DNA from 2 places in the Salimicrobium jeotgali genome. Region 2 is predicted to be linked to the other one. Evidence: riboswitches for the same ligand, from Rfam matches in the RefSeq annotation. Region 2 holds a riboswitch; the other holds the start of a gene.
The links. Region 2 has a riboswitch for S-adenosylmethionine ahead of msrA (peptide-methionine (S)-S-oxide reductase MsrA). Riboswitches for the same ligand answer to the same signal wherever they lie in the genome.
Positions count from the first base shown of each region.

Region 1: it holds a riboswitch for S-adenosylmethionine, as region 2 does, so the genes downstream of both, metX (homoserine O-acetyltransferase MetX) here and msrA (peptide-methionine (S)-S-oxide reductase MsrA) in region 2, are expected to answer to the same signal.

Region 1 covers NZ_CP011361.2:339,169-344,412, reverse strand. Annotated here, with positions in the region: gene AAV35_RS01780 (ABC transporter substrate-binding protein) at 1-276, opposite strand, end outside; gene AAV35_RS01775 (DUF2188 domain-containing protein) at 588-788, opposite strand; SAM riboswitch class I at 944-1,054, shown strand; gene metX (homoserine O-acetyltransferase MetX) at 1,163-2,215, shown strand; gene AAV35_RS01765 (polysaccharide deacetylase family protein) at 2,311-3,573, opposite strand; gene rpiA (ribose 5-phosphate isomerase A) at 3,647-4,348, opposite strand; gene AAV35_RS01755 (response regulator transcription factor) at 4,401-5,024, opposite strand; gene AAV35_RS01750 (sensor histidine kinase) at 5,021-5,244, opposite strand, start outside.
Region 2 covers NZ_CP011361.2:2,075,286-2,080,529, reverse strand. Annotated here, with positions in the region: gene ppc (phosphoenolpyruvate carboxylase) at 39-2,798, opposite strand; gene AAV35_RS10445 (DinB family protein) at 2,988-3,473, opposite strand; SAM riboswitch class I at 3,655-3,774, shown strand; gene msrA (peptide-methionine (S)-S-oxide reductase MsrA) at 3,896-4,366, shown strand; gene AAV35_RS10435 (ethanolamine utilization protein EutH) at 4,482-5,244, shown strand, end outside.

The sequences.
Region 1 (5,244 bases), 960 kb from region 2:
AGCACCGTAATCGTTACCGCCACCGACGGTTTTGACGTTAATATTGACGTCCGGGTTCTCTTCTTCATACATCGATACAAGTTCTTCAAACTGATCTTTGAATTCCACTTTGAATTGAAAAACGTCAACCGTAACCGCTTCGCCGTTGCCGCCTTCTCCTCCACCGTCATTACTTCCGCCGGAAGATTCTTCACCTGAGCCGAACGAACAGCCCGCCAGCACACTTGAAGCCAATAGAGCCGTAGCAATCCCTGAATAAAACTTTTTCTTCTTCATTCCATACACTCCCTTTTACTGTTTCTGATTTTTTGAATCCGCTTACAACTTACACAAAAAAATAAAGGACGCCGGAAAAGTTTGTGCATTCGTTTGCAAAAATATCCAATAAATTACTCCTTCTCCTATGTAAAGAAAAGGACAGGTGACAGAAGCGATACTGTGAATTCGTTTGCACAGTTTCATTGTCTGTATCTTAGCACGATTACAAACATATTACAATAAGTATTCTGAAAAATATGTATCATATTATTTTTTCCATACAAAAAAAGCCGAAGGGGGTACCCTTCAGCTCTTTACGCATAATTAAATTAAAAGCTTCTTTCTTCTTGCACGTTATCGTCCTGATCGAGAATCAGAACTTTACTCGGAGAGTTCTTCTTCGCAATTTCTTCGGCTTTGCTGACTGCGGAATCAAAATCTTCGAAGAAATCCGTCGGAGCGATGTCTTCGATTTTAATGTACCAGCCGTTTTTGTCTTTGTTTTGTACTACGCTATATTCTTTTACCATAATTAATCCACTCCTCTTTTAATAATCGGATACTTTTGATTGTACCCCGCCTCTTTTTCCTTCAAACATATCTCAAATAGTCAGAAAATTAGTTGACATACCTTTCCTCTGGTGGTTATACTTCATAATAAGCTTAAATTGAATAGTTCGTGCGACTCTTATTAAGAGCGGCTGAGGGATTAGGCCCTGTGAAGCCCGGCAACCTTCAAACGTCAGTTTGAAAAGGTGCTACGTCCTACAGATCTTACTGATCTGAAAGATAAGAGGAGGCAATATATAATTCAGCCCTCTTCTTAACTTATCAGAAGGGGGCTTTTTCTATGTATGGGCTCCCCGGCCGCATTACCTATATAATTCCATTGGAGGGAAGACAGATGTCCGTCAATCATATCCGAACTTGTGAAACCGTTTATAAAGAAGTGTCGATCGGGGAGTTCATTTGCGAAACCGGTGAACGGCTGCCGGAAGTCACGCTCGCCTATGAGCAGGCCGGCAACCAGAATGCGCCCCTGCTCCTTATATGTCACGCTCTCACAGGCAATCAGTACACCGTTGGTACGGAAGAAGAACCCGGATGGTGGAGAGGTCTATTCGGAAAAGAAGGGATAGTCCCGGAAGAAGAATTTCAGACTGTCACCTTCAACGTACTTGGCGGCTGTCACGGCTCTACCGGCCCGGCGAGCGTAAACCCCGAAAATGGAGAGGTCTATCGTCTCGACTTCCCTTCCATAACAATCAGAGATATAGTACGGGCTCAGAAACGGGCTCTGGAAGTTCTCGGTTTCACGCACATACATGCCGTGCTCGGCGGGTCACTCGGTGGTATGCAGGTGTATGAATGGGGGCTTATGTATCCGGATGCGATGGATAAGCTGTTTATTCTCGCTTCCACTCCGGCCCTCAGCGATTATGGAATAGCATTCAATCATATAGGGGGAGAAGCGATAAAACGTGACCCGCAGTGGAAAAACGGTAATTATCAGTCGAATGAGGATCTGGACGGTTTCGAGCTTGCCAGAATGACGGGGATGGTCACTTACAGAAGCAGGTCCCTCTTCCACCAGCGCTTCAACCGCCGGCAGAACGAAGAGAATTATCATATCCAGTCCTACCTGGATTATCAGGGGAAGAAGATTAAGAAACGGTTTGATGCCAACAGCTATCTTTACCTTCTCGATGCCATGAACCATCACGACATCACAAGGAACAGAGGCACCCTTGAGGAGACGGCCCAACAGTACAGCGCGGACGTTTATACGATGAGCTTCGAGAAAGATCTCGTATACCCGAAGGAATCCATGGAAGAGTTTTCACTCCTTGCTCCTCACGCTCTGCATTTCCATATAGATACCGAATTCGGGCACGACGGCTTCCTTGTCGAATTCGATAAGTGGGGAGAGTTCATCAGATATCACTTACTGGTTTAGCGGCTGCGGAAGATCCTCTACCAGAAGAGGTCCGGAGCGCAATAAAAAACAGCACATTACCTCCGCCGGAAGTGTCTGTGCTGTTTATTAGAAAATTACATCCCGGCCAGCCGTTCTGCTCCGGACTCTTCCCTGCCTGTGTCCTTCTCCCGGCTCCCGGAGTCCTTCAGTTCAAGAAGCACTTCCCGTAAAAGCGCAGGAGTATTTTCATTCAATCCGCTTACGACAAGCTGCCCGTTCGAACGGGCGGAATTTACGAGCTGTTCCTTCACCCACGCCTCGGACTCCCCGGCCCAGTCAGGGCGGTTGATGAGTGCTTTTTCCGGACTGACCCTGTCGCCGGAGACCAGCACCTCCTGCTGACCTGTAATAGAGCTGAGCAGGTTCACGGAACGTTCCCGGTATTCGCTTTCTTTCTTCTCCGTGAGACGTTCCGGGAGCCTGTGGTTCCATGTATGAGCCACCACAGCGTGCCCCTGTTCTTTTATAGCTTCCACTGCGGCCGGATAACGTTCGACACGTTTGCCGATTAAAAAGAACACAGCTTTCCGGTCGTTCTTCTCCAGCACCCGGAGAATTTCTTCTGTCCTCTTCGGATGGGGTCCTCCCATCACTGCGACAGGATACTCTTCCAACATTTTTTCGGTAACGGGAATTTCGGTGATTTCTTTCTCCGCATGAAAACTCCCAGGTCTTTCCGTCATATCCGAACGCTTCTTCATGAACTTTTCTTTGAACCATTCCGGGTGCTCCTGTTTATTCACCCGTACGGACTGATTCCCCGCAAAGAAAGTGAAAGCGTCCCCTTCATACGTAAAGCCGTTAAGTTCCTTCTCCGATAGTTTGCGTTCAAAGGTGCGTTCCAGATAGTTCCGGATTTCTTCATAATCATTCTCACTCCGAAGAAAATGGGTAAGTGAAAGTTTCTTCCCGTTCGATTTCTCAAAATGCAGCACCGTTTCATCAAAAGCCTTACGCTTTTCCCCCCACGTCACCGTCTCGTTGAACTTGACTACATAAGTAGCGCTGTCTTCATAAACGACGTCGTAATCGATGTGGAGCTCCTGCACGGCAGAGATCCCTTTTTTCTTCACGCGTTCATAACTGTCTTTTTTGAATTCGGAACGCTGTTCATTCACGTAGTCCAGTACCGTCTGGTCAATCTGGTCATTCGGCGTTTCCGGGTAGTGCATCACAATGGAAAGTTTGTCGAATTTCTCAACTTTCGTTTCTATATCAGCTTCATACTTCTCATAATTCTCTTTTTTTACCGGTTCCTTTTCTTTTTCTTCACCGGCATTAGCCATAAGCGAACAGCCGCTCATCAATATGAAAAACCCCAGTATTAGTCGTCTCATTTTTCCCCTCAATATCCTGAAATATTACATCGCAAGATATATTGTAACACAACTGTAAAGAGGGGGAGAGAATTTATACGGTAAGAATTTCTACCGGATAGCCGATGAACAGTCCTGTTTCCACAACACCAGGCATTGCTTTAAGAGTACTTTCCGCGTCAGCGGGGATATCTTCAAAGGTTACATCCAGAATGATATTGCCTCCTTCTGTAATGACAGGGCCGTCTTTTTTCTCAGCCATCCGCATCTCGACACGCTTCACCGAAGATAAATTTCCGAGTCCTGTTTCCACCAGATGAATAGCTCTCGCATCCACTTCAATCGGCACAGCGAACTTCTCTCCGAGTCTCTCTACCATCTTGCTTTTATCTGCAAGAATGTACGTCTTTTCCGCGCTGGCCATCACGAGTTTCTCCCGGAGCATAGCTCCTCCGCGCCCTTTGATCAGTCGACGGTCGCCGTCCACTTCGTCCGCCCCGTCAAATCCCCAGTCGGGACGGGAATCTATAAGCGTCGTAGTTGCAAGTCCTAAGACTGCACAGTTTATTTCCGCTTCTTTGGAAGTGGGTATGCCTTTCACATCAAGCCCTTCTACGTTCACGCGTTCCGCAATAGCCTGCAGTGCCAGGAAAGCAGTGGAGCCGGAGCCGATGCCTATAACATCCTTATCTTTCACTTTTCCCGCTACCTGATCCGCCACCCGCTGTTTTTCTTCTCTGTTCGAAATATCTCCGGACCAATTCAACTGACCGGCTAACTGATTTGTCCATTGCATGACTATCACTCCCATTTGAATTGTATGCCTTTCCAAGTATATCAAATTCCGCTCACTTAATTAAATGATGCCTGAAAGCGTAAACGACAGCCTGGGTACGATCCTGGACTTCCAGTTTCCCGAGAACGTTGCTGACGTGTACTTTGACCGTTTTCGGTGCGATAAAAAGAAGGTCTGCGATTTCCTGATTCGTTTTGCCCTCCGCCATGAGCAGCAATACTTCCTTTTCCCGTTTCGTCAGCTGGTCATGCAGCGGTTCTTTCCTTCTTTTGCCCATCAGTTTCCCGGTGACTTCCGGTTCGAGTATCGACTGCCCTCCGTATGTAGCTCTTATCGCTCCGGCAATCTCATCGGCCGTCGACGTTTTCAACAGATAACTCACCGCCCCCGCCTCCAGTGCGGGGTACACTTTCTCATCATCGATAAAACTTGTAACGATAATGATCTTCGCCTCCGGCCACTCCGAAATTATTTTACCGGTAGCTTCGATGCCGTCCATCCCTTCCATGACGAGATCCATAAGAATAATGTCCGGTCTGCACTCGAACGCTTTCTCCACTCCTTCCTTTCCATTCGCCGCTTCAGCAACGACTTCTATATCCGGCTGAGCGGACAGATAGGCGGACACCCCGATTCTGACCATTTCGTGATCATCTACGAACAGGACCCGGATCATACTTTTTCCTCCCTTCCCTTCCGTGGTAATTTCACTTCCACCCTCGTACCGTCATCTTTTACGCTTACTATTTTCAACACTCCCCCTACTTCAAGAGCCCGCTCGTTCATGTTGACCAGGCCATAGGAATTCGTGCCTGCACTTTCCGTATCAAAGCCTTTCCCGTCATCCAGAACCCTGAGCAGAACGAAGTCATCTCTCTGCAGCAGCTGCACTGTAA
Region 2 (5,244 bases):
ACCGGCTCCTTCGTTTATAACTTTTTATTTATACCGGCTTAACCGGTGTTTCTGAGCCCTGCAGCTACACCACTGATAGTGAGCAGAACTTCTTTTAGCAGTTCATCTCCCGGGTTCTTCGTTTCCCGGAGTTCCTTGATCAGTTCCACCTGAAGGAAATTCATAGGGTCCACGTACGGGTTACGGAGGCGCACGGACTCCTGAATTGTCGGCTGATGATCGAGCAGTTCATCGTCTTCAGTAATCTGGAGAAGGACTTCTTTCGTTCTTTCATATTCGTCTACAATCGTATTGAAAATCCGTTCTCCTACCGCTTCGTCTTTCACGAGCGATTTGTACTCTCTGGCAGTCTGAATATCCGCTTTCGTGAGGGCCATCTGCAGATTGTTTATAGTGGAGCGGAAGAAAGGCCAGTTTTCATACATTTGTCGAAGCAGTTCCATATTCCCATCGGCCCGGTCCCGGTAATCAGCGAGCCCGGAGCCGGCTGCGAACCACCCCGGCAGCAGCTGACGACTTTGCGTCCAGGCGAATACCCAGGGAATGGCACGCAGGTTTTCGAATTTCGAACTGTCTTTACGCTTCATGGGACGAGACCCGATATTCAGTTCGCTCAGTTCGTTCAGCGGAGTAGCTTCATTGAAATAAGAAATGAAATCTTTGTCTCCGAAAACGAGTGACTGATATGTCTTTAAGGAAACGTCGGATATCTCTTCCATCGCCTCTTCCCAGCTGTCTTCCCGATGAAAACCCTGCTCTGACTCTTTTGAAACGTTAGCGGCCCCTTCCAAGAGCGTAGAAGCCCCCTGCTCGAGACTACGGTAAGCTATATCACGGAGCATGTACCGGGAAGAAAGGACTTCTCCCTGTTCGGTTATTTTCACGCCATCTCCAAGTGTCTCTACCGGTTGGGAAAGAAGACTCCGGTGGAGGGGCCCTCCTCCTCTGCCGAGAGAGCCCCCGCGGCCGTGGAAGAACTTAAGACCGATGTTATATTCGCGGGCCATCTCATGGATCTCGACCTGAGCCTTGTACAGTCTCCAGTTGGCTGTGAGCGTGCCGCCATCTTTGCTGCCGTCGGAATAACCGAGCATAATCTCCTGGTGGTTGCCCCGTTTTTCCAGGTGTTTCGAAAATACTTCCATTTCAAACAGGGTCTTGATGATGTCAGGTCCGGCAACAAGGTCATCTACAGTTTCGAGTAAAGGTGCGACGTCGAGGTCGCTTTCGACACTTCCGTCTGCATGAAGACGGTAAATCCCGGCTTCTTTAGCAAGTACGAGGACTTCGAGAAGATCACTGACGGACTCTGTCATACTTATCAGGTAGACTTCAATGGAGCGTTTCCCGAATTCTTTATGAGCATCACGTATCATATGGAAAACGTTCATAATTTGACGGGTCGCTTCCGAATAGTCTTCATTCAACAGAGAAAGAGGTCTCGGGTCTTTCAATACATTCTCAAGGATCCCGGTTTTATCCGCTTCACTCAGGGACGAATAATCGTCTGTGATCCCTACTTTCTGTAAAAGTTCCGAGACAGCTATTTCATGTTCGCCACTGTGATTACGGACATCGAGAGTAGCCAGATGGAAACCGAACAGACTTACCTGACGGATAAGTTTTCTCAGGCTTTTAAGCTCTCTGCTTTCAGGCTGATGGCGAAGCGCGTTTTCCTGAATCAGGGACAGGTCATTAAGCATCTCATCGGCGCTTCTGTAGCCGGTTTCTGACTGACCTATTTGACGCAGACGCTCTAGTATCACCGCGAATTTTCTGCGGTACACTTCTTTTTCCACTTTCCATACTTTGTCCTCCGGAAGCCACGTTTCTTCTCTTTCGATAGACTGCATGAGCTTCCCGGACACCTGGACGTAAGCAAGCGACTGGCTGAAACGTTTCATCAGATCGACGAGCGAATCTTCGTATTTTTTTAAAATCAGGTTTCTGTGCTTATGCAGGGTTTCCCAGGTGACTTCCGGCGTCACGTTCGGATTCCCATCCCTGTCTCCGCCGATCCAGGAACCGAAATGAAGAAAATCAGGTACAGACCATTCTTCTTCGGGATAGTTCACCTCAAGCTGATGTTCTAGTTCCTGGTGAATATCCGGTAAGACGTCGAACAACGTATGGTCAAAGTAGTACAGGCCGTTCCTTACTTCATCCATAACGGTCGGTTTCCGCTCCCGGAGCTCTTCTGTCTGCCAAAGTGCGGTGACTTCATTCTGAAGACTGTCCATGACGCCTTCCCTTTCTCTCCGGGTGAGTCTGCTTTCATCCAGCTGTTTCAAAATGGTAGCAATCCTTTTTTGTATTTCCAGTACGGTCCGCTTCGTCGCTTCTGTAGGATGGGCCGTTATGATCAACTCCAAAGAAAGTTTGTCCAGTGTCTCCTGAATGACATCTTTTGAATAATCATTTTCTTTTAGGTTCTGCACAGCACTCTCCAGTGAAAACGGCTGTACGGACATGTCTTCTCTGAGCTGGTACTCTCTCCGCCGGCGTATACGGTGATTCTGTTCGGCTATGTTCACCAGGTGAAAGTATATGGAAAAAGCACGGATCACCTGAGAACGCATAGGCGGTTTCAATTCGGTGATTTCCGACTTTAATGTCTCATAAGTCGAAGAATCAGGGGTGCTCCGCAAGTCCTTTGTTAACTTGCGTATTCTTTCCACTTTATCAAGTAATTCCTGACCGCCCTGATGAACGAGGACTTTACCGAGCATTTCGCCTAGGACCCGTATATCATGACGCAGTGGCGTAGTATGATTGTTGGATGTTGGTTGTGTATTCACTTCTTCACCTTCCTATATGTTCTATTGGTTGATTCAGCTGTCGGCTGTAGAGAGGGAACCGCAAAGGTTCGTATTTTAATAATATTATCAGAATATTTCATACAGTCAAATGACGGGGTGAAGATGTATACGGCCTTATACATAAGACACCTCTCTTCTAAATGCTCAACGAAGAGAGGTGGAAAGGGTTCAGCTTATTTGTTCCTGTACTTCTTTCATCTGCTCCAGGTGACGCATTTCGTGCCATCCGATGAATTCTACCCACTGTTCCAGATTCATAGCCCCGAAGGAAGGGTGGGGGAAAGAGTATTGCTGAAGTGTATTTCCGGATTTGTTGTGAGTCAGAAACATTGTAGCTTCCCTTGTCTTCTCGAGAGCCTCACGTGCTTCCTGTATAGAAGAGAAGGCCCCTGATGGCCGGACTGCTTCCGGCGCTTCCACTTTATGGGAACGGTTGGTGGTACGCTCGATAGGTTTCGGTGATGCAGATTCTTTCGTGCCATTTTTTATGACGTCATTGATCTGTTCAATGATGAAGTTCTCCATCAGATATAAATGTTCCAATATTTCCAGTATAGACCACGTATCATCTGAAGGTTTCTTTCCGGCATCCTCTTCGGAAACCTGACTGATAAAGTCCTGAATAAGCTTTCTTTTGTCTTCCAGTCCGTACATAGTTCGTCATCCTTCCCGGAATTATAACCATTGTGATTATTATAATCGTAACTGTTACTTTATAGACAAAAACACAGGAGGTTAAACATAATTATCAGGGAGGAAAAAAATGAGCTTTACTGCTTTACTTTACTACCGGTTCGTTGTATTATGGAAAATAACTTAAAATTAATAACGAAACTTCTTATCCAGAGAGGCGGAGGGACTGGCCCTTTGAAGCCCGGCAACCATCCTGCTGATGTGAATCAGTGTGAACGGTGCCAATTCCTGTAGAATGGATATCCATTCTAAGAGATGAGAGGATCGAGCGGATATTATAACGTCGACCCCTCTTCCTGGATATTAAGGAGAGGGGATTTTGATTGTTAGCCCGTCTAAACTCTCGGAAGAAGTGTAGTTAGAGAGAAAGGATAAGATATATTATGGCAATCGCTACTTTCGGTGCAGGATGTTTCTGGGGTGTGGAAGCGTTCTTTGACAGATTGAACGGAGTGACGAATACAACAGTCGGTTATACGGGAGGATTTGTGGAGAATCCGTCCTACGAACAGGTGAAAACCGGGGAAACAGGACATGCGGAGTCCATTCGTATTGAGTTTGACCCTGAAGTGCTCACTTATGAAGCTCTCGTCGAGTACTTCCTTGAAGCCCATGATCCTACTTCCGTCAATCGTCAGGGAGAAGATGTCGGACATCAGTACCGCTCCGTGATTTTTTATGCGAATGAGGAGCAGCGTCAGCAGTCCGTTGCGAAAATAAAAGAATGGAACGATCGCGGAATTTTCAAGTCTCCGATTGTAACAGAAGTGGTACCGGCTTCCACTTTTTATGAAGCAGAGGAATATCATCAGCAATATGTTAAAAAATATGGAGCGGCCTGCAGCGCCGTTTAAAACTTCAGCTTTCAGCTGGAGTTTTTTTATGCATTATTCTTTATTCGTTAACTTCACGCAGATGCTTACGCTTTCGCACCGGTTTGTTATACTATGAGTAACAGGGGGTGGGTGTATGACGCTGAACGACTGGGTCCTCGGAGCTATGTGTTTTTTTCTGATTCTCGGGGCTCTGGATTATTATATACTGAATAGACGGCTGAAGCTCGGGGACCGGTTTTACGAGGCGTTCCGGATGATGGGGACGCTTGCTCTTGCCATGATAGGGGTCATTTCGTTCGCCCCCGTGATGGCCGAGTGGATGGCTCCGGTAGTCGTGCCGCTGTACGAATGGCTGGGGGCGGACCCCGGGATGTTCCCGTCGATGCTTCTGGCTATCGATACCGGGGCGTATCCCCTGGCCGAATCCCTTGCCGAGGACGCGGAGGCGGCTGTGTTTTCATGGTCGCTTCTCGGAACGATGATGGGTTCGACCGTAGTGTTTACTATACCGGTTGCGCTTTCGGTATTACATAAGCAGGATTACCGTTATTTTGCCAAAGGAGTTCTGATCGGATTTACGACTATCCCCGTGGGCTGTTTTACAGGCGGGTTTCTTGGAGGATATGCTTTTGACTGGATGCTTGTAAATCTGCTCCCTTCCATTGTTCTTGCAATTTTAATTTCGATCGGTCTCGGTTTATTTACAGCTGTCACTATACGTCTGTTCGCCGCATTTGGTAAGATAGTGGAAGTCCTTATTGCTGTAGGTCTCGTGTCTATTACTATTGAAACACTTCTTGGAGTGAGCGTTATCCAGGGGCTGGCCCCTCTTTCGGAAGGAGCGGTGATTGTAGCGAAAATAACAGTCACCCTGGCCGGAGCTTTTCCACTGGTCG